3 regions of the Priestia sp. TRM10 genome follow, and region 3 is predicted to be linked to each of the others. Evidence: predicted binding sites of a transcription regulator. Region 3 holds the regulator's gene; each other region holds the start of a gene.
What was found. Region 3 encodes LexA, which represses DNA repair genes until DNA is damaged. Its sites were predicted from a motif close to CGAACATATGTTCG; they were not measured.
Positions count from the first base shown of each region.

Region 1 (7,417 bases), 160 kb from region 3:
TCATGTGAGAGTTCATTCTCTACGCGGTCAAGAATAATTTGCTTCGCTTCTTCACGCGTTAAGCCTGAAATTCGTTCAAGCTCTGTTTGGTGAGCGGCTAGCATTTCTTCCGCTTTGCTTTCCATTTCTTCTATTTGTTGTTGTCTCTGTGTAAGAGAATGTTCTTTCCCTTCAAGTGCCGTTTCACGCTTGTCTAGCGTCTCGTCTTTTCGGTCAAGGTTCTCTTCTTTTTGCATTAAGCGATTATCTTGTTTTTGAAGCTCTGTTCGGCGAGTTCGAATTTCTTGCTCAGCTTCTGTACGAAGCTTGTGAATTTCGTCTTTCGCTTCTAGCAATGCTTCTTTTTTCAAGGATTCTGCTTCGCGTTTTCCTTCGTCCACAATCTGTTCCGCAGCACTTTTCGCGCCTGCGATCTTCGCCTCTGCAATAGATCTGCGAATAAAATACCCAACAACAATACCGACGATTAAGGTAAGCAAAGCGGAGATGATTGTAATAGTTTCCATCCTTTTCACCTCCTCTTGCTATAAGTAAATTGTCTTGTCGGCATGTACATTTTTCATGTTTCCATATACATACAAAGGCTTGTAAAAAAAAGCCGTCGCTATAAAAAAAGCGACCCGATTTTTGAGTCTTATATCAAAGCGAGCCGAACGGTAAGCAAAGCTTTTGACTCATGTTAACACATGCTCATTGAGTACGTGTCCGTTCTCCTATTCCATTGTAACATCAATTCGCTTTTTTACATAGCAACTGATTCATTACATTAATATAAGATATACATATTAATTGTAAAGGTGGCAAAATTTATTGTCAAGCCTTCCAATTTGTTCAAATTCTTTTCTTTGAAGGGATAAGAGTAATTTTCCACCTAGTTCCATTTTCTCCACTACTCTCTCTTTTTATGCTTAAAAGCTTTTCTACTCTATGTATATCAATATTTTATTATAAAAAAAAGGCTGAAAAAATCAGCCTTTTATTCTGGAACTTCTACTTTTTCTTGCTCTTCTGCCGGTTGTACCATCTCTTCATCTAAACCATGGTGAAGACGAATTTGGTTACGAATCTCAGCAGCAATCTCTTTATTTTCTTTTAAGAACTGTTTCGCATTCTCGCGACCTTGTCCAAGACGTTCTTCGTTGTAAGAGTACCAAGCACCGCTTTTTTGAACGATATCAAGTTCAGAACCGATATCTAAAAGTTCGCCTTCTCTTGACACACCTTCCCCATACATGATATCTACTTCAGCTGTACGGAATGGTGGTGCTACTTTATTTTTTACAACTTTAACTCTTGTTTTGTTTCCGACAACGTCGTTACCTTGTTTAAGCTGTTCTGCACGACGAATTTCAAGACGAACAGAAGAATAGAATTTAAGCGCGCGTCCACCAGGAGTTGTTTCTGGGTTACCGAACATTACGCCCACTTTTTCACGAATTTGGTTGATGAACAAAGCAATTGTGTTAGACTTGTTGATTGCACCTGAAAGCTTACGAAGAGCTTGTGACATTAGACGAGCTTGTAAACCAACGTGTGAGTCACCCATTTCCCCTTCAATCTCTGCTTTTGGTACAAGAGCTGCAACAGAGTCGACAACAACAATATCAACAGCACCGCTTCGTACAAGAGCTTCTGCGATTTCTAACGCTTGCTCACCTGTATCTGGCTGTGATAAAAGAAGTTCATCTACTTTTACACCTAAGTTTCTTGCATAAACTGGATCAAGAGCATGCTCTGCATCGATAAAAGCAGCTTGTCCACCTTCTGCTTGTACTTCTGCAATGGCATGTAGAGCAAACGTTGTTTTACCAGAGCTTTCTGGGCCGTATACTTCTACAATACGTCCACGTGGGTATCCACCTATTCCAAGTGCCACATCCAGCGCAAGTGAACCACTTGGAACGCTGGAAATCTTACGTTCAGTGTCTTCTCCTAATTTCATAATAGAACCTTTACCAAACTGTTTCTCAATTTGCTTTAAAGCCATATCTAATGCAGCTTGACGATCGCTCAATTGATTTCCTCCTTTAGCGCTTTGAAAGCACAATGTATTAAAACTATTGCTAGTATAATAGTCTGTTTTAAAAGCGAGTATCTCCTCTCCCACACGTTATTTTTCGGTGGGAGCTTCTATTACTACTATACATCTTTTTGAGTCATTTGCCAAGGAAAAAGTCGAACATTCATTCGATTTTTTCTCTGTAAAAAACAGCGAGCTTTTATAGCTCACTGTCTTCTTTTAATAAGTAATATGCTCCATAGTTGACGGTTCTTTTGCGAATCCCTTCTCTTGTTCCTTGAAGGTTCAGTTCGTGAACAACCGTTTCTTTCCCTTCGATGGCAAGTCCAACAAAAACATGTCCAACAGGATGCCCTTCAGCTGTGTTTGGACCCGCAACTCCTGTGAAACTAATTCCTACTGATGTATTAAACTTTTCTTTTATTTTCTCAGCCATTTGGCGCGCACATTGTTCACTAATTGCGCCATGTTTTTGAAGAACGTCAGTGTCCACTCCTAAAACATGTTCTTTAATATTATCATGATATGTGACAATGCTGCCTCTCATATGCTCACCAGAACCTGAGATACTTGTCATTCTTTCACTAAACAAGCCGCCTGTTAAGCTTTCAGCACTTGCTAATGTCCAGTTCTTTTCACTAAGCTTTTTGAGCGCTTCAGAAAACAATGTTGTTTGGTCATATCCATAGAAGTATTCGCCAACGCGCTCTTGAATTTTATCTTCAATTTCTTTTAGTAAAGCTAATGCCCCTTCTTCTGTCTCATGCTTAGCTGTTAAGCGAAGCGTAACTTCCCCATCTCCTGCAAGCGGTGCAATTGTTGGATTGCTTTGAGCTTCTAAAAGATCTTCAATTTCCGTCTCGAGCTGTGATTCACCAATCGCAAAAAAGCGCAGCACGCGAGAAATAATTTGATCTTTTACACCAAGGCGGTCTAAGATGTGAGGTTTTGCATAATTTTCAAACATTGGCTTCATTTCTTTTGGTGGTCCTGGGAGCATAATGTACGTTTTACCGTCAGCTTCAATGTACATTCCGGGCGCCATGCCGTGATCATTTAATAACACATCTGAGCCTTCTACAACAAGTGCCTGCTTTTCATTATTCGGTGTCATCACTCGCTTTGTTTTTACAAAATAGTCTTTGATAGAGGCAAGTGACTCCTCGTGTGATACAAGCGATCTTCCTAGTGATTTTGCAACGGTTTCTTTTGTTAAGTCGTCTTTTGTAGGCCCTAATCCGCCTGTGAAAATAAGAAGATCTGCGCGTTCCTTAGCTGCTTCAATCGCAGTTTCTAGACGTTTTGGATTATCTCCTACAACTGTGTGATAATATACATTCACACCTAGTGATGCAAGCTGTTTTGATAAAAATTGAGCGTTTGTGTTTGCGATTTGTCCAAGCAAAAGCTCAGACCCTACACCAATAATTTCTGCATTCATCAAAATCGTCTCCTTTAAATATATGTAAAAGGGATTTTAAACAAATTGTCTAAAATCCCTTTTCCTCTTATTTAGAGTTAATAAACACGTGCTTTCCTTTTACAAAGTAGTCCCATCCTGAAATAACGGTGAAAATAACCGCTATCCAAAGGGCAATCTCTCCAAACGGAATAGAAAGAAGAGAAAACGGTACATTGTGTAGAAGGAGCGCAGCAATTGCTACAATTTGAGCCCATGTTTTAATTTTGCCAAGCTGTCCAGCAGCAGATACTTCTCCTTCACCTGCTAGTAAAAGACGAAGACCTGTTACAGCAAATTCTCGGCTAATGATAACAATAACCATCCACGCCGGAGCAAGCTCAATATCTACAAGAACAATAAGAGCTGCTGAAACGAGGAGTTTATCTGCTAACGGATCTAGAAATTTCCCTAAGTTTGTGACCATGTTAAGCTTACGGGCATAGTAGCCGTCAATCCAATCCGTTGTTGAAGCAATGATAAAAATAATGGCTCCAACAAGATCTACAACAGGTAAGCTTGTCTCCCCAACATGTAGCGTGCCCCAATCAAAGCCCGCTAACATAATAATAAGAAAAATAGGGATTAAAAATATTCGTGCTACAGTAATCTTATTTGGTAAATTCACAGTTGATTCCTCCAGTTATTCGGTACATACCAAGCTCGTATAGAAACGATTATGATTCGCTATTCGCTTCAGATCCATCATATTGAATGAAAACGTTCTGCGTTACGTTTTGCTTCGGATCGCTTGGATATTGAACAACTTCACCATTTACTTTCACTTCAACACCAGGAGCAAAACCAACTCGGATTTTCACCTCTTGTTCATTCGTTAAATCAATGGTTTCTGTTTTGCCCTTTTGAAGCATACTGCTAAAGAAAGAGTTGCCTTTGCCATTTGTTACGCCTACCCATGAAGGAGTTGTAGCCGTAGCCGTTAATTCAAGCTTAAACTCGTCTGCTCCTTCAAGCTTGTATGTGCCTGCATTTGCTGCACCTTCTACAGCTGTAAGCTTGGATTTAGATTCATCTTTATCCGACTCTTTTTCCTCTTCTTTTTTAGCGTCTTCTTTCTTTTCTGCTTCCTTATTATCATCCGTTTTTGTTGATGTTTGCTCACTGTCATCGTTACTATCTTCTTTTTGTGCATCTAATGACTGCTCTGACTGTGATTCGACTTGCGAATCAGTGCTGTTTGCCTGCTCTTTATCGTCTTTGTTGATGTAAAGAGCAATCACCCATCCTAAGACAAGGACACCAACTACAACAGCCGCAATGATGGCTTTTGGCAAGGCATCAAGCACTTTTGAATTTTTAGGAGCTACTTCCTTTGTTCTTGTTTTTACACGAGAAAGCTCTTCTGGAGCGACTTGGTGCTGTGCGGACGGTATGTCAGCCTGATACTGTTCAAACGTCTGTTCAACGTTTAACCCAACAGCTTCACAATACTGCTTAATAAACGCGCGCACGTAAAATTTCCCCGGCATTAAATCATAATTTCCTTCTTCAATTCCTGCCAAGTAACGCTTTTGGATTTTTGTTTCCTTTTGTAAATCTTCAAGCGATAAGCCTTTTTCAATACGTGCTTCTTTTAACCTTTTTCCTAACTCTGTCAATGCTAACACCTACCAATTATGCTAAAAATCAAACATAGAAAAACCATTCCCATCAATGAGGGATGGACCTTCAACGGGTTCGTATGTAATTTCCTCTTCTGGAGAGTTGCGTAATTCAATAATATAGGAAAAATCATCGAGTGTATACTCACTATTTTGCACAAAAATATCTGGATGTTCGATAATTTTTGTCGCATCAAGTCTCATCACTTCTCGCACAAGCTGCCAATGTTTTTCACTTGCCCGTTTTGTTGAAACAATACCGTCTAGAATAAACAAGTTATTTGGACTATATTCATCTTCAATAAGCTGACTTCGAATCGTTTGTTTTAAAAGCGTTGAGGAAACAAAAAGCCATCTCTTGTTCGCACAAACACTTGCAGCTACAATAGATTCTGTTTTCCCTACCCTAGGCATGCCTCTAATCCCAATAAGCTTATGACCTTCTTTTTTAAAAAGCTCTGCCATAAAATCAACAAGCAAACCGAGCTCATCACGCACAAACCGAAACGTTTTCTTATCATCCGCATCGCGCTGAATATAGCGACCATGACGGACAGCAAGTCTATCGCGAAGTTTTGGCTCACGAAGCTTTGTTACCACTATATTATCCATCGTCTTTAAAATAGATTCAAGTCTTTTAATTTGGTCGTTAGAATCACAGCGAAGCAAAAGACCACGGCGCTGATCGTCTACTCCGTTTATCGTCACGATATTTATCGCTAACATCCCTAAAAGAGAGGAAATATCTCCGAGTAAACCAGGACGGTTCTTTTGGATCTGATATTCTAAATACCATTCAATCTTTTCCATTGTCCGTGCTCCTATCTCCATTAATTCTTTCCATTCCTGCCTGTTTCTTTTCTACGTTTATGTATTCTAATATAAATGATTTTGTGGAAATAATAAACCATGAGTATGAATTTATGAACAATATTTTCAAAAATACACAAAAAAAGAGAGGATTACTCCTCTCTTATTTTTGTGACCCGTTATTTTGCACAAGTTTTACCATCATGTTAGCAATTGCGTGTTGCTCATCTTTAGAAGCAACGCTCCAAAGATCTGCTAAAATCTTTTCTTGCTCTGTTTTTGCTTCTACTTGGTTTGCTAAGTAATCGCCAATTTTATAAGCAAATTCTGAGACAACTTCATTATCCATACCTTGGTTTTGAGCATGGTGAAGACGATCTCCTAAAAAGTTTTTCCACGTATCCCAGTTTTCTAAAACAGACATGAGGAACCCTCCTTGTTTGTAGTTTCGTTCCTTAGTTTGTCTGTTTTCTTGGCTTTTATGTATACCATCCACCATTTGCTGAAATAATTTGTCCTGTAATATAGGACGCTTTCTCTGATAATAAAAACTCAGCAACATTTGCCACTTCATCTGGACGGCCCATTCTGCCAAGAGGAATTTCTTCTTCCATCATTCTTTTTTCTTCTTCGTTAAAGTCAGCAACCATTGGTGTATCGATCACACCAGGAGCGATCGCATTAACGCGAATGCCGCTTAGTCCTACTTCTTTTGCCAGCGCCTTTACAAATGCATTTTGAGCTCCTTTTACAGTTGAATAAACGGTTTCACACGAAGCACCTGTTAATCCCCAAATCGATGAAACAAGCACAATGGATCCTTCACGCTTACGAACCATAGAAGGTAGAAGCTCTCGCACAAGACGAAGGGGAGATTGAACGTGAAGCATAAGCATATCGCTTAGTTCTTCATTACTAACATCTGTTAACAAACCATACTGACTTTTCCCGCAGTTGTAGACAAGCGCATCGACTGGAACAACAATTTGTTGTAAAATCTCTGTTACGCCATCTTCTTTACTTAAGTCTCCCCTTACAACGAACACTTCTGTTTTTTTTTCAAGCTCTAAAGCTAAAGCTCGTATACTTTCTTCATTCCGATGATAGTGAAGAACAAGCCGATAATGGTTAGCAAGTGTACGCGCTATTTCTTTTCCTATTCCTCCACTTGCTCCTGTGATAAGTACTGTTTTCACTTTTCTCCTCTTCCTTTCTGTTTGACCTATGAAAGCCCCCATTGAGTATCAATGGGGGCCGTTTTTATGACGGAACAACTTGACAAACGGTAAAGCACTTTTCATCAATTAAATCTTCCGCTACCTTTGTCATATCTTCTGTTGTTAATGCTTCAAGCGTCTCCACAACACGGAATAAATCCATATCATTAAAAGCATAGCGTGTGAACTGATTTGCAATAAATTCAGGTGAATTGAGTGCCTGAAGAAATCCACCAATCTTTTTCTTACAAATGCGCTCAAACTGTTTTTTCTCTATTTCTTCATCTTT
Region 1 is NZ_JBJZOT010000015.1:654,086-661,502, forward strand. Features, by position in the region: gene rny (ribonuclease Y) at 1-506, opposite strand, end outside; gene recA (recombinase RecA) at 977-2,014, opposite strand; gene ACK3CR_RS20090 (competence/damage-inducible protein A) at 2,220-3,461, opposite strand; gene pgsA (CDP-diacylglycerol--glycerol-3-phosphate 3-phosphatidyltransferase) at 3,529-4,107, opposite strand; gene ACK3CR_RS20100 (helix-turn-helix domain-containing protein) at 4,157-5,107, opposite strand; gene ACK3CR_RS20105 (YmfK family protein) at 5,120-5,911, opposite strand; gene ACK3CR_RS20110 (DUF3243 domain-containing protein) at 6,075-6,335, opposite strand; gene ymfI (elongation factor P 5-aminopentanone reductase) at 6,391-7,107, opposite strand; gene yfmH (EF-P 5-aminopentanol modification-associated protein YfmH) at 7,172-7,417, opposite strand, start outside.
Region 1: the regulator LexA is predicted to act here: its motif matches at 2,177-2,190, upstream of recA (recombinase RecA).

Region 2 (7,417 bases), on a different contig from region 3:
TTGAGATTTTACGAGAAGCAGGAGTTCGAATGCCAAGGGCAGTCGGGCAAGCTGTCTCTATTGTAGGAGCACTTGTTATTGGACAAGCAGCTGTTCAGGCTGGGCTTGTATCTCCAGCTATGATTATTATTGTTTCGTTAACAGCAATTGCGAGCTTTGCTACTCCGTCTTTTTCAATTGCTATTTCAGCCCGTGTTATTCGCTTTGCTTTAATGGTTTGTGCAGCTGCGTTTGGCTTCTATGGTATTTTCCTAGGACTAATCATAATGGTTGTTCATTTATGTAGTTTGCGGTCGTTTGGTGTCCCTTATATGTCCCCTCTTTCCCCACTCGATTTTCAAGGTCTAAGAGATACGTTTATTCGAGCTCCTTTTTGGTCACTTGATCGTAGACCTGCGCTTATAAATGAAGATAATGTCAAAAGACAAGGAAAAAATCAACGTCCATATCCTCCAACAGAAGAGGAGGAAAATCAAGATGAAACGTAGTCTACGGGCTTTTATGATCATTTTGTGTTGTTTTTTTTTATCAGGTTGTTGGAGCAGTAAAGAAATGTCTGATTTAGCTTTTGTTACAGCAGTTGGAATTAGTAAAGATAAAGAAGGAAAAAAATATAAAGTTTCGCTGCAGGTGGTGAATCCAGGAAGCGTTGCAGGTGGACAACAAGCAAGTGTTCAAGATGCTCCTGTGACGATTATGTCTAGTACAGCAGTTAATCCATTTGAAGCTAGTCGACATGTGACAAGCAAAATGTCACGAAATTTATACTATGCTCATACAAACTTAATTGTCATTGATGAAGAATTAGCAAGAACAAAAGGACTATATGAACTATTTGATTTTATTGAACGAAGTAATCAACTAAGGGAAACGGCTACAATTGTGATTGCAAAAGGTACAAGTGCTGAGAACGTAATTAAAAACTTAACTCCTATTGATCGAATTCCAGCCGTTTATGTGAACAAAATGCTTGAAAATGCGGAAGACAATGGAGGACAGAATATAAAAGTAAATGTTGATGAAGTTTTGCAAAAAATCACTTCTCATGGAATAGAACCTATTATTAACGGTATTTCGATTCAAGGTAGTGCAGAAGAAGGATCAATGCAAGAAAGTATCCAAGGAAGTGACCCAAAGGGAAAGGTAGAAGCAAGCGGCATTGCTGTTTTTAGAGAAGGAAAACTAATTGATTGGGTAAAAGGAGACAATGTGCACGGAATTTTGTGGTCAACAAATAAAGTGAAAGACATTGTAGATAGCATAGACTGGGAAAATCATAAAAAAGCAATTGCACTACAAACAATAAGAGCAAAATCAAAACTTAATGTCAAATGGAAGCATGGACGCCCTATTATTCTGATGAATATCGAAACAGAAGGAAACATTAATGGAGTTAATGTTTCTGTTGATTTAAGAGATCCACAGACTATTCAAAAAATAGAAAGATTATGGGAGAAGCGAATTGAACAAGAAGTAATGAAAACAGTAAAAAGAGCGAAAAAGGATAAAAGTGATATTTTTGGGTTTGGAAGAACGATTTATGAACATAGTCCAACAAAATGGAAAGAAGTGAAAGACGATTGGAATGTAAAAGGATTTACTGAAGTAGATGTGGAGGTAAACGTCAACGCTTTTATCCGTAGAACAGGTCTTCGTAATCAACCGTTCCTTTCTAATCCTAATCGGTAACAGAAAGTGTGAATAACGTGGAAAATATTAAAATCAGTACAAAACAACTATTCTTTCTTATTATCTTTTTTGAACATGGAAGTGCTCTTGTTGTTGGTCTTGGCGGAGGCGCTGACAGGGATGCGTGGATTGCTGTTTTGCTTGGGATGTTTAGTGGGATATGTCTCTTTTTTCTCTACGATCGCCTGTACAAATATTATCCAGATGAACCTCTAACAAGCTATGTTCAAAAAATTCTTGGCCCATTTCTAGGACGTATTGTAGCTGTGATGTATCTTATCTATTTTCTTTATATATCTGCACGGGTGCTGCGTGATTTCGGAGAGTTTCTTATTGCATTCTCGTACGTAGATACCCCTTTATTTATCATTAGTATGCTAATGATGATGACGATGGTATATGCCGTTTATAAAGGGTTTGAAGTTATTGCTAGAACAGGTGAGCTGTTTTTTGCCCTTCTTTATTTATTAGCTATACCTGGTTTTATTTTAATCATGGCGTCAGGCCTTATTGATTTAAGTAATTTAAAACCGATTCTTGAAAATGGCTGGAAACCTGTATTGAAAACATTAGTAACGTCAACGATCTATTTTCCGTTCGGAGAAATGGTTGTATTTTTAATGCTTCTTCCTTATTTAAAGGATAAGTCTAAAAGTACAATAGCAGGAATTTCAGCTATTTTGTTAAGTGGAATTAACTTAACGCTTACAATGGTGATTAACATATCTGTACTTGGATTAGATCTTTTTGAGCGCTCTCAATTTCCCTTACTCGGAACAATTCAAAGAATTGAAGTAGCTAATTTTTTAGAGCGTCTTGATGTGTTTTTTATGGTTTATCTTATTCTTGGTGGATTCTTTAAAATTAGTATTTTCTTTTACGCTGTTTTGATTGGCACTGCAGAATTATTTAAATTTAAAGACTATAAAAAGCTCACATATCCATTCGGCATTTTACTTCTCTTCCTTTCAATGTCAATTGCAAGCAGCTATCCTGAGCACATTAAAGAAGGAACAGGACATAATATTATTATGATTCATATTGTGCCACAAATGCTTCCACTGCTTCTTTTAGTTATTGCTTATATACAAAAAAAGATAAGGAAAAACAAAGAGCATAAAAGTACGCGCCTTTCGTAATGTGTGCTATAGTGACAAAGTCAAACACTTAGAAGGAGGAATTACATTGGCTAAACATCCTTTTCAATTAGAAGCCGTTTGGAATGGAGGAAGAAACAGCGACGGGCATATTGAAGCAGGGAATTTAACGTCTTCTATTTCGATTCCAAAAGAAATGGGCGGCCCTGGAGTTGGAACAAATCCTGATGAAATGCTGCTCGGAGCAGCTGCAACGTGTTATGTGATAACACTTGCTGCTATGCTTGAGAGAGCAGACATTGGGGTAGAGAGTTTAACTCTTCATTCAGATGCTGTTGTGGATGTTACAAACAACATCTTTACATATGAAAGCATAATGCATAAGCCTGTTATTACATTAAAAGCGGAATCAACTCCTCTTCAAGTTGAGAAAGCGCGTCGTCTAGCACATAAAGCGGAAGAGTCATGTATGATTTCAAGAGCTTTAGCTGGAAATGTAAAATTAGCAACAGAAGAAACTGTTCGGGTAGTTTGAAAAAGGATGAGTCCTATATGGACTTATCCTTTTTTATATCTGTTGAGGAACATACGTTCTTTTGGTAAGATAAAGGGAAAGCGATATTAAAGGAAGATGCTCATGAAATCGATGTATCCAAAAAAGGGACGTGTTATTTTACATATTGATGCAAATGCTTTTTTCGCCTCTGTTGAAATTGCGAACAATCCATCTTTGAGAGGTAAACCAGTTGCAGTAGCAGGAACGAAGCGAAGAGGAATTATTTTAACGTGCAATTATGAAGCGAGAAAATATGGAATTTATACAACAATGCCTTTGTGGGAGGCAAGGAAGAAATGTCCAGAGCTTGTTGTTTGCACGCCTAACTTTTCTCTATACCGAGAAGCATCCCTAAACCTTTTCACCTATTTATCAACGATAAGCTCGTTGCTTGAATCTGCTTCAATTGATGAAGGGTACTTAGACATTACGAACTGCCATGAGCTTGGTACGCCTGTTGAAATTGCTGAAAGAATTAGAAGAGATATTTTACAAAAATACGATTTGCCTGTTTCAATCGGAATTGCACCGAACAAATTTTTAGCGAAAACGGCTTCTGATTTTAAAAAACCGCTTGGCATTACTATTTTAAGAAAAAGAGATGTTCAAAAAAAGCTGTGGCCAAAGATGGTACATGAAATGCACGGCATTGGCAAAAAAACGGCTGAAAAGCTTCACAGTATTGGAATTCAAACGATAGGGGACCTTGCTCGGGAAGAAGAGAGGAAGTTATCTTCTTTACTTGGTATTCTAGGACCACAGCTAAAAAAGCGTGCAAATGGAATAGATGAACGCCCTGTTGATCCTGATGCGGCAGCAACGGTAAAAAGCATAGGAAATTCAACAACGCTTGCCTTTAATAGTGACGATGATGAACTACTATTAAACACGTTAAATAGCTTGTCTCAAACGGTTAGCAAACGAATGAAATTGAGAAATACGGTAACAGACGATATCCAAATTACGATACGGTACGCCAATTTCCAAACTGTAACAAGAAGTCAGCAATTGATGAATCCAATTGAAGAGAAAGAAGATATTTTTCAAGTTGCTTCTTCTTTGTTTGACAAACACTGGAACGGTTCTCCTGTACGCCTTCTTGGTGTAACAGCTCTTCGGGTTGAAGAAAAAGAGCAATCATTAAAACAGCTTAGCTTGTTTACATATGAAAATGAAATCCAAGACGAAGAAATCCTAGATGTTGTAGAGGATATTAATAAAGAATTTGATAAGCCGCTTTTACACCGAGGAGTTCATCATATTCAAAAATCTTCTTCTTTTGAAGAAAACTTCAAGAAAAAATATGGAGCATGGAAAAAGCGCTAAACATAATTGTTTAGCGCTTTTCTTGTTGAAGAATTTTAACGTAAGTTCTTCCGTTTTCTGTTTGAGCTTCAAGAGGAACGTTGAAAAAAGTTGATAACGTTTTAGAGGTTAAAAGCTCTTCCTTATTTCCTTGAGCATAGACCTCTCCATCTTTTAATAAACAAGTTTTGTTAAAAACAGGTAAAATTTCTTCAATATGATGTGTTACATAAATTAAGGTCGGACCATCCTCAAGACATGCTAGTGTTTCAATACTTTCTAAAAATGCTTCACGTGAAAGTAAATCAAGGCCATTGCATGGCTCATCAAGAATGAGAAGCTTGGGATTTGCCATAAGAGCTCGTGCAATAAGCACCTTTTGCTTTTCACCCTGTGAGCAGATACCATACTCTCGGGCTGCTAGACCTTTGATTCCAAGCATCTTCATAAGCTCAGTCGCTTTTTCAAAATCTGCCTCTTCTGTTTGGTCATATAATCCAATAGAAGCGAATTTTCCGCTTACAATAACTTCTTCACAGAGCACTGTTGAAGAAAATCGTTCGCTAAGAGAAGAGCTAACAATTCCAATATGCTTGCGAAGCTCTTGTAAATTAACGCGACCAAACGTTTCTCCAAGAACAGAAATGCTTCCTTTTGTTGGCCAAAGATAGCCGTTAATCATATTTAAAAGTGTCGTTTTCCCAGAGCCGTTTCGACCAACAAGTGCCCAGTGTTCACCTTCCTGTATGGTCCAGCACACATTTTTAATAATCGGTTGCTTTTGTCTGATCCATGAAATGTTGTCTAGCGAAATAACGGTATTCATTGCTGTTCCTCCTACCAAAAAATAAAAGTCTATTAGTATAGTTTACTTTATTTTCTGAATTCGTCCAGCTTACCGTTTCCAAAAAGGCTATGTTGAGTCACTCTCTATATAGTGTGTAATTTGGATTCTTTTCCATAGTGTCATTCTTTTCATACATATCATCACCTTTCAAAATGGATTTATTAGTTGTGGTAGTAATAGTTAATAATCTTATCGTGCTGTTCTTTCATAATCTTTTCTACAAACTCGTTGTACTCGATTTCTTCGTTTGTATACTTCCGCTTTTTAAATGAAATGGTAAAAAATATTAAGTTGAGCGTCATTCTTTTCACCTCCTTTCAAAGTAAAAAGCCACGAGAATACTCATGGCTTTAAACATAATAAAGCCACAGAACATCATCCGTCCTGTGGCGTAGAACGTGAAAAGAATAAAACTTATTTCACTCCACGGAAGGTCGGATGGAATACAGAAAAACGGCAGCAATCAAGAGTATGCGCAAACTTTTTCATAAATGTCGACCTCCTTGGAATTTTTTTCTTAACGATGTAATTATATAGAAAAATCAGAAAAAGGTAAAGGTATTTTTGAAAAAATAGGCAAAAAGGGTAGAAATTATAAAAGGTTTCTAAGAAAATAGCTAAAGAGAGTATAGATGGCTAATCTCTTTTAAATCATTAAGAAGCATATGTTGTTCAGTATGTGAAAGAGGAGCAGGGTCTTCAAAATTGAGGAAGCCACCTTTTTTTATTTGTTCATAAAAAAAGTTCAGTTCATCCTTTGTATAAGATGAAGAATGAAAAATATCGTTAATTGCTCGAATATAAAACATATTTTCTTCTCTAACATAGTGTCCTGAAACGATTAAACCAGAGTATTGACTCATCTAATCTCTCCTTTCATACATATAGCATTAGTATGTCCATAAAAACATAAGTTAAAAAACCAAACTTTTAGAGAGGGGAGTTCGTCAAATGAAAAGAGAAGAAGGGGGTGTCAGAATGAGTGAGGTTGCACTCGAAAAGCTAATCCAAGAGGATCAGTGTGATGAAGTACTTCAAGAACTCATGATTGATTATGGCCAAGATGTGCTGCAGCTTGTGTATTCATATGTGAAAAGTCGCGAAATTGCGGAAGACTTGACGCAAGAAATTTTCGTAAAGTGCTACAAAGCACTTCCTACATATAAAGGGCAAGCTAAAATGAAAACATGGCTATGGAGGATTGCGATTAATCACTGTAAAGATTATTTTAAAAGCTGGCACTACCGAAAAGTTATGGTATCTGAAAAACTCTCGCTTTTTTCTTCTCCTAAGCAAAAAAGTGTTGAAGAAGAAGTAATCCAAAAAAGTGAAGATGAAAGTTTAGTAAGTGTTGTCATGAATCTACCTATAAAATATAGAGAAGTTATTTACCTTTTCTATTTTGAAGAGATGTCGCTAAAACAAATTGAAGAGCTTGTTGGTATTAAACAAAATACGGTGAAAACACGCCTTAGAAGAGCAAAAGAGCTTTTAAAAGATGAATTAAAGGAGGCATAACAATGGATGAAAAATTAGCATCCTTAAAAAAAGCGATGAAGAATACGGTTTTTAAAGATTTACAGTTTACAGATCGGCACCGTCGTGCTATTTCTTCTTCCATAAATGGAGGGGATAGTGAAAAAAATAAGATACTTTTCGCTGTGTTGCAACTTGTGAGAACAGAAAAAACCGGAATGGAAATTTTAACTGCCTTAAAGTCGCAAGCTCTTTTTGCGTTCGAAGGGAAAGAAGGGATGATGTATACATTTCTTCACGAACTTGAGAACAAACGTTGGATTGTAGGCGAATGGAAAGCTGAGCGAAAATATTACAAGTTAACAGAAACAGGAGCGAAAGTGTTAGGAAAAGCAAGTGATATGAGAAAAGAAGTGAAGACTTTTGCCCAAAGTTGGAGTTTGGGAG
Region 2 is NZ_JBJZOT010000013.1:453,702-461,118, forward strand. Features, by position in the region: gene ACK3CR_RS13630 (spore germination protein) at 1-488, shown strand, start outside; gene ACK3CR_RS13635 (Ger(x)C family spore germination protein) at 478-1,689, shown strand; gene ACK3CR_RS13640 (GerAB/ArcD/ProY family transporter) at 1,707-2,828, shown strand; gene ACK3CR_RS13645 (OsmC family protein) at 2,875-3,321, shown strand; gene ACK3CR_RS13650 (DNA polymerase IV) at 3,424-4,668, shown strand; gene ACK3CR_RS13655 (ABC transporter ATP-binding protein) at 4,679-5,473, opposite strand; gene ACK3CR_RS13660 (YrzI family small protein) at 5,656-5,796, opposite strand; gene ACK3CR_RS13665 (hypothetical protein) at 6,112-6,357, opposite strand; gene ACK3CR_RS13670 (sigma-70 family RNA polymerase sigma factor) at 6,473-7,012, shown strand; gene ACK3CR_RS13675 (PadR family transcriptional regulator) at 7,015-7,417, shown strand, end outside.
Region 2: the regulator LexA is predicted to act here: its motif matches at 3,368-3,381, upstream of ACK3CR_RS13650 (DNA polymerase IV).

Region 3 (7,417 bases):
ATCAAGAAGCTTCCTTGAAACAGTGTCTGATCAAAAGGATCCGCTCAACCAGGTTCTTGCATTTACAAATGGCGTTCAACATGCCTTTATCTTTGCGATTATCGTTGCTGTTATTGGTTTAGTTATCTCGTTCTTTATTAAGCGAGTAAACGTTGAACAGCGCGCACATTAATAAAAAGCCGATGCTTATGCATCGGCTTTTTTGGTTTTTATTTAAGTATTAATATTTGATTCCTTTTGGAAGTATTGCTATAATCAAAAGGGAACAAATGTTCGTTTTGGTTGTAAAGGTGGACAAAGCATTTAAGAACTTAATAAGGAAGGATATTTGAAAAACGAGAACGACCGTTTTAGAATGTGGTTTCCAAAATGAAAATTGATGATGGAGGTATTACATATGTATGTAACAATTGCAGACTTTATTAGAGAGTGGAACAAAGAAGCCTTATTAACTCAAAAGGTTTTAGATGGCTTGACAGATCATTCGTTAAAACAGCAAGTTTATCCAGAAGGTCGTACGTTAGGAAGAATTGCGTGGCATTTCACAACAAATATTCCAGAATACTTAGCTCATTTCGGGTTGAAGATAGATGAAGTCGAAAAGGCAGGAAATGTCCCAACTTCCGCCAAAGAAATCGCTGAAACCTTTAAAAATGTAAGTTCTTATGCCTCCAAAGTCATTGAAGAACAATGGACAGATGAATCCCTAGAACACATACAAGAAGCGTTCGGAAGAGAGGAATCAAACGCTATGATCCTAATGGGATTAATTAAGCATATTGTTCATCATCGCGGCCAAGTTACAGTTTTGATGCGTCAAGCAGGACTAAAACCTTTTGGGGTTTATGGACCACCAAAAGAAGATTGGATTCGTTTAGGTGTGGAAAATCCACCGCTTTAATAGTATGCTGAATAGTTTGTTAGTAGGAGAATAAAGGAAACCCTTAGAAAGGGGGTTTCCTTTAATTTTGACTTATTATCAACATTAAAAATGTAACAGATTCGTTATTTATGAAAGGTGTCTATCTAGAAACTCGCGTATAGTTACGACTTTTCCGCTTTGGATCGATTCATCAGCAGCGCTTGCGACTGCAATAGACCAAAATCCTTCAGCAGGAGTAGCTGCTTTTGTTTTTTTTCCAGCAATCGCATCAACAAATGCCCTATGTTCATAGTACGTTCCGCCATTATGACCGCTGTTTTGAATGATTTCAGGATAGCAAGGAGTAGTAATCTTAGCAGGAGCGCTTTCTCCACAAAGCACTTCTAAATGTGTAGATGGTTTATGATAGGGAAGAAAATCTTCATTTTCATATCCATATAGTCTTCCACGGTCTCCGCACAGCGTTAAATCTTCACGGAAAAGGGGAGAGAACATGCACAAATTAAAAGAAGCATGTATTCCATTTTCATAAATAATGATGATGTTTGCATGATCTAATATATCAGCTTTCTTTCCTTCATATTGAAAGTCTTTAAAATTGATAGCGTTTCCACCTACTGCATAAACAGAAAAGGGTTTAGCATCTGCAAATAGATTTAATAAATCAAAGTAATGGCAACATTTTTCAATAAGAGTTCCGCCTGAAAGTTCTGAAAACTTATTCCACTGCTCGACTTTATCTAAGAAAGGAAGGCGGTGTTCTGTCATCATCATCGTTTTTATATTTCCAATTGAGTTGCGCTCTTTTGTCTCATAAAGGGCTTCTTGATAAAGCGCTTTGTAGCGATATTGCAAACCAATTTGAAAAACGTTCTGATAAGACTCAGCCCATTGTTGAATGATCCATGCATCTTTCAACGTAGTTGCCATTGGTTTTTCAAGTAAAATATGTTTTCCAGATTTCATCGCTTCTTCCACAATTTCTTTATGTGTATAATTTGGGGTGCAAATAATAAGTCCATCAACATCAGGATCTTCGCACGCTGCTTTTAAATTATCATAAACATGTACAATATGACCCGGAAAGTTTTCCTCAATCATATGAAGGGCTTCTTTGACACTTTTTTGGTTAGGATCATATATGCCATGAACTGAAGCACGTCCTTCTAACATTGTTGCTTTAATATGCTCATGCCCAATCATCCCGGCACCAATAATGTTAAATTTATAAAGAGGTGTTTCGTTTTTATAAATGTGTTTATCTTTTTCACGCAAATAGTTGCTGTTTAGAAAACCCGAAAAAAAAGTGCTATGACGTTCAAATTCCCCCATATTCATGCCTCCTGTTTTTTAGAAACTCTCATTAAAGTATAAAAAGCATTGTTAGAAAATACAACAGAAGTTATTTGTGTTCCTATTAATATATGTTCTAAAAGATTAATTGGTATAAAAAAAGACTCACATTGTGAAAATGTGAGTCTTCCTTCATTTAATCAAGAAACTCTTGTAGAGCTTTTTTATTTTCTTCTTTATCAATACTTAACACAGCTCCAACGTCTTCACGGGCATTTTCAAATGTACCGTCAAGAGGGAGGCGAAGTGTTTTAACTTCCTTAGTGCTTCCTGTAGCAAAGTCTTTTCCAAGGAGTAGAAGTGTTTTTTGATCAATGTTTGTATCAACATACGGATCTGTAAGACCGAGCAATTTTGGAAGTTTGAAGACACTGCCAATGCTTGCGGCTTCTTTTTTCAGTTTTGTTAGCACTTCTTGCTGACGTTGAACACGTCCAAAATCACTTAAACTATCGTGACGGAAGCGAACATAGCCCAGAAGTTTATCACCATGTAATGTTTGTTTTCCTTCATGAAGGGTCATACCAATACCAGAAGACATTTCTTCTTCAACGGTTACGGTAATACCGTCTGGAGCAATCGCGTCCACGACTTTTGGGAAGCCTTGAAAGTCTACGACAGCATAGTAATTAATATCAACACCGAAGTTTTCTTCAATTGTTTTACGTAAAAGCTCAGGTCCTCCAAAAGCAAAGGCAGAATTTAATTTTTGTTTTCCGTGTCCTGGAACGTCAACATACATGTCTCTCATAAGGGAAACGATTTTAGGTTGTTTTGCGTCTTGATCATAGTGTGCAATAAGGATAGAATCTGTACGAGCGTGATCTTCACCTCGTGAATCACTTCCAAGCAAAAGGACATTCATTTTTCCGTCGTTAGGAAGTGAGCCATTAAAGTCATCATAAAGCTCTCCGTCTTTTGCGAAACTTCCATCTTGAGCTTCAGAGAGTCCTATTTTATATTGAATAAAGCTATAAATTCCTCCAGCGACGACTACAAGAAGGATGAGCGCTAGAATAATGCGGCCCCATCTTGGTCGACGTCTTCTTTTTCTATTTCTTGTTCTTTCGGTTCTTTCCAATGTGCTTTTCACCACTTTCTCTATCATGATGCCAGTAGCATTTGTACTCTTAAGCAAACATTGTATCAAACTTTTCTTTGTTTGGCATCTCAGAAGAGAAAGAGCGTAATCAGATTTCTTGCGCGCATTCTTTCTGCTAGTGTATATTAGGATATACTTTATAGGAAAGGAGAGGGGAAAATGAATCGTTATTTATTTCAATACGAAGTGCTTTCGCTAAAGAAAGAAGGAGAATTTAGCGTTGTTGCGCAAAGTGAAGAAGAGGCAGCATCTCAAATTCTAGAGCGCGTGGCAGATATTGAGTTCACAGATGAAGATGATGTGAAGATTGGCAAATTGATCAAAGTTATTGAAGCAAAAGATCATTATTACGAGTGCGAAGGTTGTACATGATCACTACATAGCGTAAAAAATCCCTCTTTAAATAAGTAAGAGGGATTTTTTACGCCTTCTAATGAATCGAGCGATATACGCCAATAACTTTTCCTAAAATTGAAACATTGTTCAAAATAATAGGAGCCATTGTGGCGTTTTCAGGTTGTAAACGAATATAGTTTTCTTCTTTAAAGAAACGTTTTACTGTTGCTTCATTTTCTTCTGTCATAGCAACAACAATATCGCCGTTGCTTGCTGTTTGTTGTTGTCTCACAATTACCATATCGCCATTTAGAATTCCAGCTTCAATCATACTATCTCCAACAATTTCAAGCATAAATACGTGCTCATCAGGAGCCACATATTTATCAGGTAACGGAAAATATTCTTCAATGTTCTCTATAGCTGTAATAGGCTGTCCTGCTGTTACTTTACCAATAACCGGAACATTAATAACATTATTTTTTTGAACATCGTTTGTTTGATCTAAGTCCAGAATCTCGATTGCACGCGGTTTTGTAGGGTCACGTCGAATTAATCCTTTGCTTTCAAGGCGAGCTAAGTGCCCGTGAACCGTTGAGCTTGATGCAAGTCCGACTGCTTCACCAATTTCGCGTACTGACGGGGGATATCCTTTAAGTTTTACACATTCTTTTATATGACTCAAAATCTGTTGCTGTCTCTTCGATAACTTTGTCATTGGGATTCACCTCAAATCTAGCTCAATCTTACTAGGATTATAACATGGTTTTTTCATAGATACAAACATAAGTTCGAAAAAAATCCGTTGACAATAAAAGAATGAAAGAGATAAAATAAGAACATATATTCCGAACATACATTCTTAAAGGTGGGAGAAAGATGAAAACGAGGACTAATTCACTTACATACTATGTCACATTTTTTGCAGGACTTGCACTTTTTTCATTTATTATATTAAACGTGTCAAAAGAGCCAGAGCTTGATCAATATGCGATTGTTACCGTTAAAGCAGGTGACACGCTTTGGGGATTAGCGAACGAGTATCAAGGGAATCATCAGCTTTCAACCGTTGATTTTATAGATTGGGTCGAGAAGCAGAACAATATAGAGAAGAAAGACCTCAAAGAAGGCGAAGAAATTTATATTCCAGTTTTAAAAGAAAAACTAAACAATGCGCTTGTTGCTAAAACACAGTAATAGATTCTTGCTGTTTTCTTTTCTTTCATGAAATAATAGATTAAAAACACTGTGTAGGGGCGAAATATGAGAGCGATTATTTATTGTCGGGTAAGCACGGAAAAAGAAAGTCAAACAACATCATTAATAAGGCAAAGAGAAGAGTTAGAAGAGCTTGCTAAAAAGCACGGTTTTGAAATTATAAAAGTTATTGAAGAGCGTCATAGTGGATATGACGTTGAACGTGATGGAATTATTGAAGCACTCACTCTTTTTCAAGAAGGAAAAGGAGATGTGCTTCTTGTACAGGATGATACAAGACTTGGACGTGGCAACAGTAAAGTAGCGCTTATGCATGAGCTGAAAAAAGCGGGTGCTAAAGTTTATACGTTGAATGAACAAGGTGAGCTTTATTTATCTGAAAGTGACACAATGGTTTTAAATATTTTAGCTGCTGTTGAAGAATATCAGCGCCAAATTGTTCGCTTTAAAATTAAGCGGGGAATGAAGAGAGCTGTAGAAAACGGATATAAACCTGAACTAAACTTAAAAAATAGAACAAGCGGTGGACGAGATAAAAAAGAAGTTCCTATTGAAGACATTATAAGACTTCGAGCTAAAAAGCTGACGTTTTATGATATTGCTTTAACGCTAAGAGGATTAGGGTATGATGTTAGCAAAGCAACAGTTCACCGTCGCTATCAGGAACATATGAAAGAACAAGAAGAGAATGAAAAAATGGACATTGAAATAGAATAAGGTAACTTACTTGCTAATTTACCCTCTCTTTTGTACGATATGTACATAAACGAGAACTTTTTATAAGGAGAATACAATGTTATCAAAAGATAAAATTGCTCGAATTAATGAGCTTGCAAACAAATCAAAAACAGAAGGTTTAACAGAAAAAGAAGCTTCTGAACAAAAAAATTTACGACAAGAATATTTACAAACTTTTCGTAAATCAATGACCAATTCTTTACATTCGGTCAAAATTGTCGATCCAGAAGGCAATGATGTTACACCGAAAAAGCTAAAAGAGAGTCAAAAACGTAACAAATTAAATTAATGGGTTATCATAAAAAGGTTAGAGGAGAAATAGTGCTATACTCTGGCCTTTTTGTGTATTTTATGAGTGAAAACAGCGTTAATGAGAAATGATATAATTGCTATTGAATTGTTGTACAAATCAAGGCAATATTAGTATGATAGAGTTATTATTAGATTTTTGTTAGCAGAAAGGAAGGAAAGAAAATGTCACAACGTATTGAAGATTTATCAGTCACTACTATTCGCACACTTTCTATTGATGCAATTGAGAAAGCAAACTCAGGACACCCTGGAATGCCGATGGGCGCAGCTCCAATGGCATATGCTTTATGGACAAAATTTATGAATCATAATCCGAAAAACCCTGAATGGTTTAACCGCGATCGTTTCGTGTTATCAGCAGGTCACGGATCAATGCTTCTGTATAGCCTTCTACACCTTTCAGGCTATGATCTATCAATGGACGAAATCAAAAACTTCCGTCAATGGGGAAGTAAAACGCCTGGACATCCAGAATACCGTCATACAGCTGGTGTTGAAGCAACAACAGGTCCACTAGGACAAGGTATCGCAATGGCTGTAGGTATGGCTATGGGTGAAAGACATTTAGCAGCAACTTACAACAAAGAGAACTTTGACATCGTAAACCACTATACATATTCGATTTGTGGAGACGGAGACCTTATGGAAGGGGTTGCAAGCGAAGCTGCTTCACTTGCTGCACACTTACAACTTGGTCGTCTTATTGTTCTTTATGATTCTAATGACATCTCATTAGATGGTGAACTTGATCGTTCATTCTCTGAAAACGTAGAAGATCGTTTCAAAGCATATGGATGGCAAGTTATCCGTGTTGAAGACGGAAACAACATTGAAGAAATTAATGCGGCGATTGAAGAAGCACAAAAAGATACAAAACGTCCAACATTAATTGAAGTGAAAACAGTAATTGGTTATGGTTCTCCAAACAAGTCTGGTACATCAGGTGTTCACGGTGCACCACTTGGTGAAGACGAAATGAAGCTAACAAAAGAAGCTTATCGCTGGACATTTGAACAAGATTTCCATGTGCCTGATGAAGTGTACGAGCATTTTGAAAGTACAATTGTTCAAAAAGGACAAGAAAGCGAAGAAAAATGGAACAAGCTTTTTGCAGAATACAAAGAGCAGTATGGCGAGCTTGCTGAGCAGTTTGAAAAAGCTTTAAAAGGCGAAGTAGACGTAGACTGGAACAGCATTTTACCAAGCTTTGAAGCTGGTAAGGAAGTTGCAACACGTGCATCTTCAGGAGACGTGCTAAACGCGATTGCTGAAAACATTCCATCTTTCTTCGGCGGCTCTGCTGATTTAGCTGGTTCAAACAAAACAACAATTAAAAATTCTGGTGACTTTACAGCAGAAGACTACAGCGGACGTAATATTTGGTTCGGTGTTCGTGAATTTGCAATGGGAGCAGCTTTAAATGGTTTAGCTTTACATGGCGGTTTAAAACCATTTGGCGGTACGTTCTTCGTATT
Region 3 is NZ_JBJZOT010000015.1:493,334-500,750, reverse strand. Features, by position in the region: gene ACK3CR_RS19305 (DHA2 family efflux MFS transporter permease subunit) at 1-172, shown strand, start outside; gene ACK3CR_RS19300 (DinB family protein) at 398-901, shown strand; gene ACK3CR_RS19295 (Gfo/Idh/MocA family protein) at 1,010-2,215, opposite strand; gene ACK3CR_RS19290 (LCP family protein) at 2,373-3,344, opposite strand; gene ACK3CR_RS19285 (hypothetical protein) at 3,498-3,710, shown strand; gene lexA (transcriptional repressor LexA) at 3,769-4,392, opposite strand; gene yneA (cell division suppressor protein YneA) at 4,554-4,871, shown strand; gene ACK3CR_RS19270 (YneB family resolvase-like protein) at 4,938-5,609, shown strand; gene ACK3CR_RS19265 (DUF896 domain-containing protein) at 5,686-5,919, shown strand; gene tkt (transketolase) at 6,105-7,417, shown strand, end outside.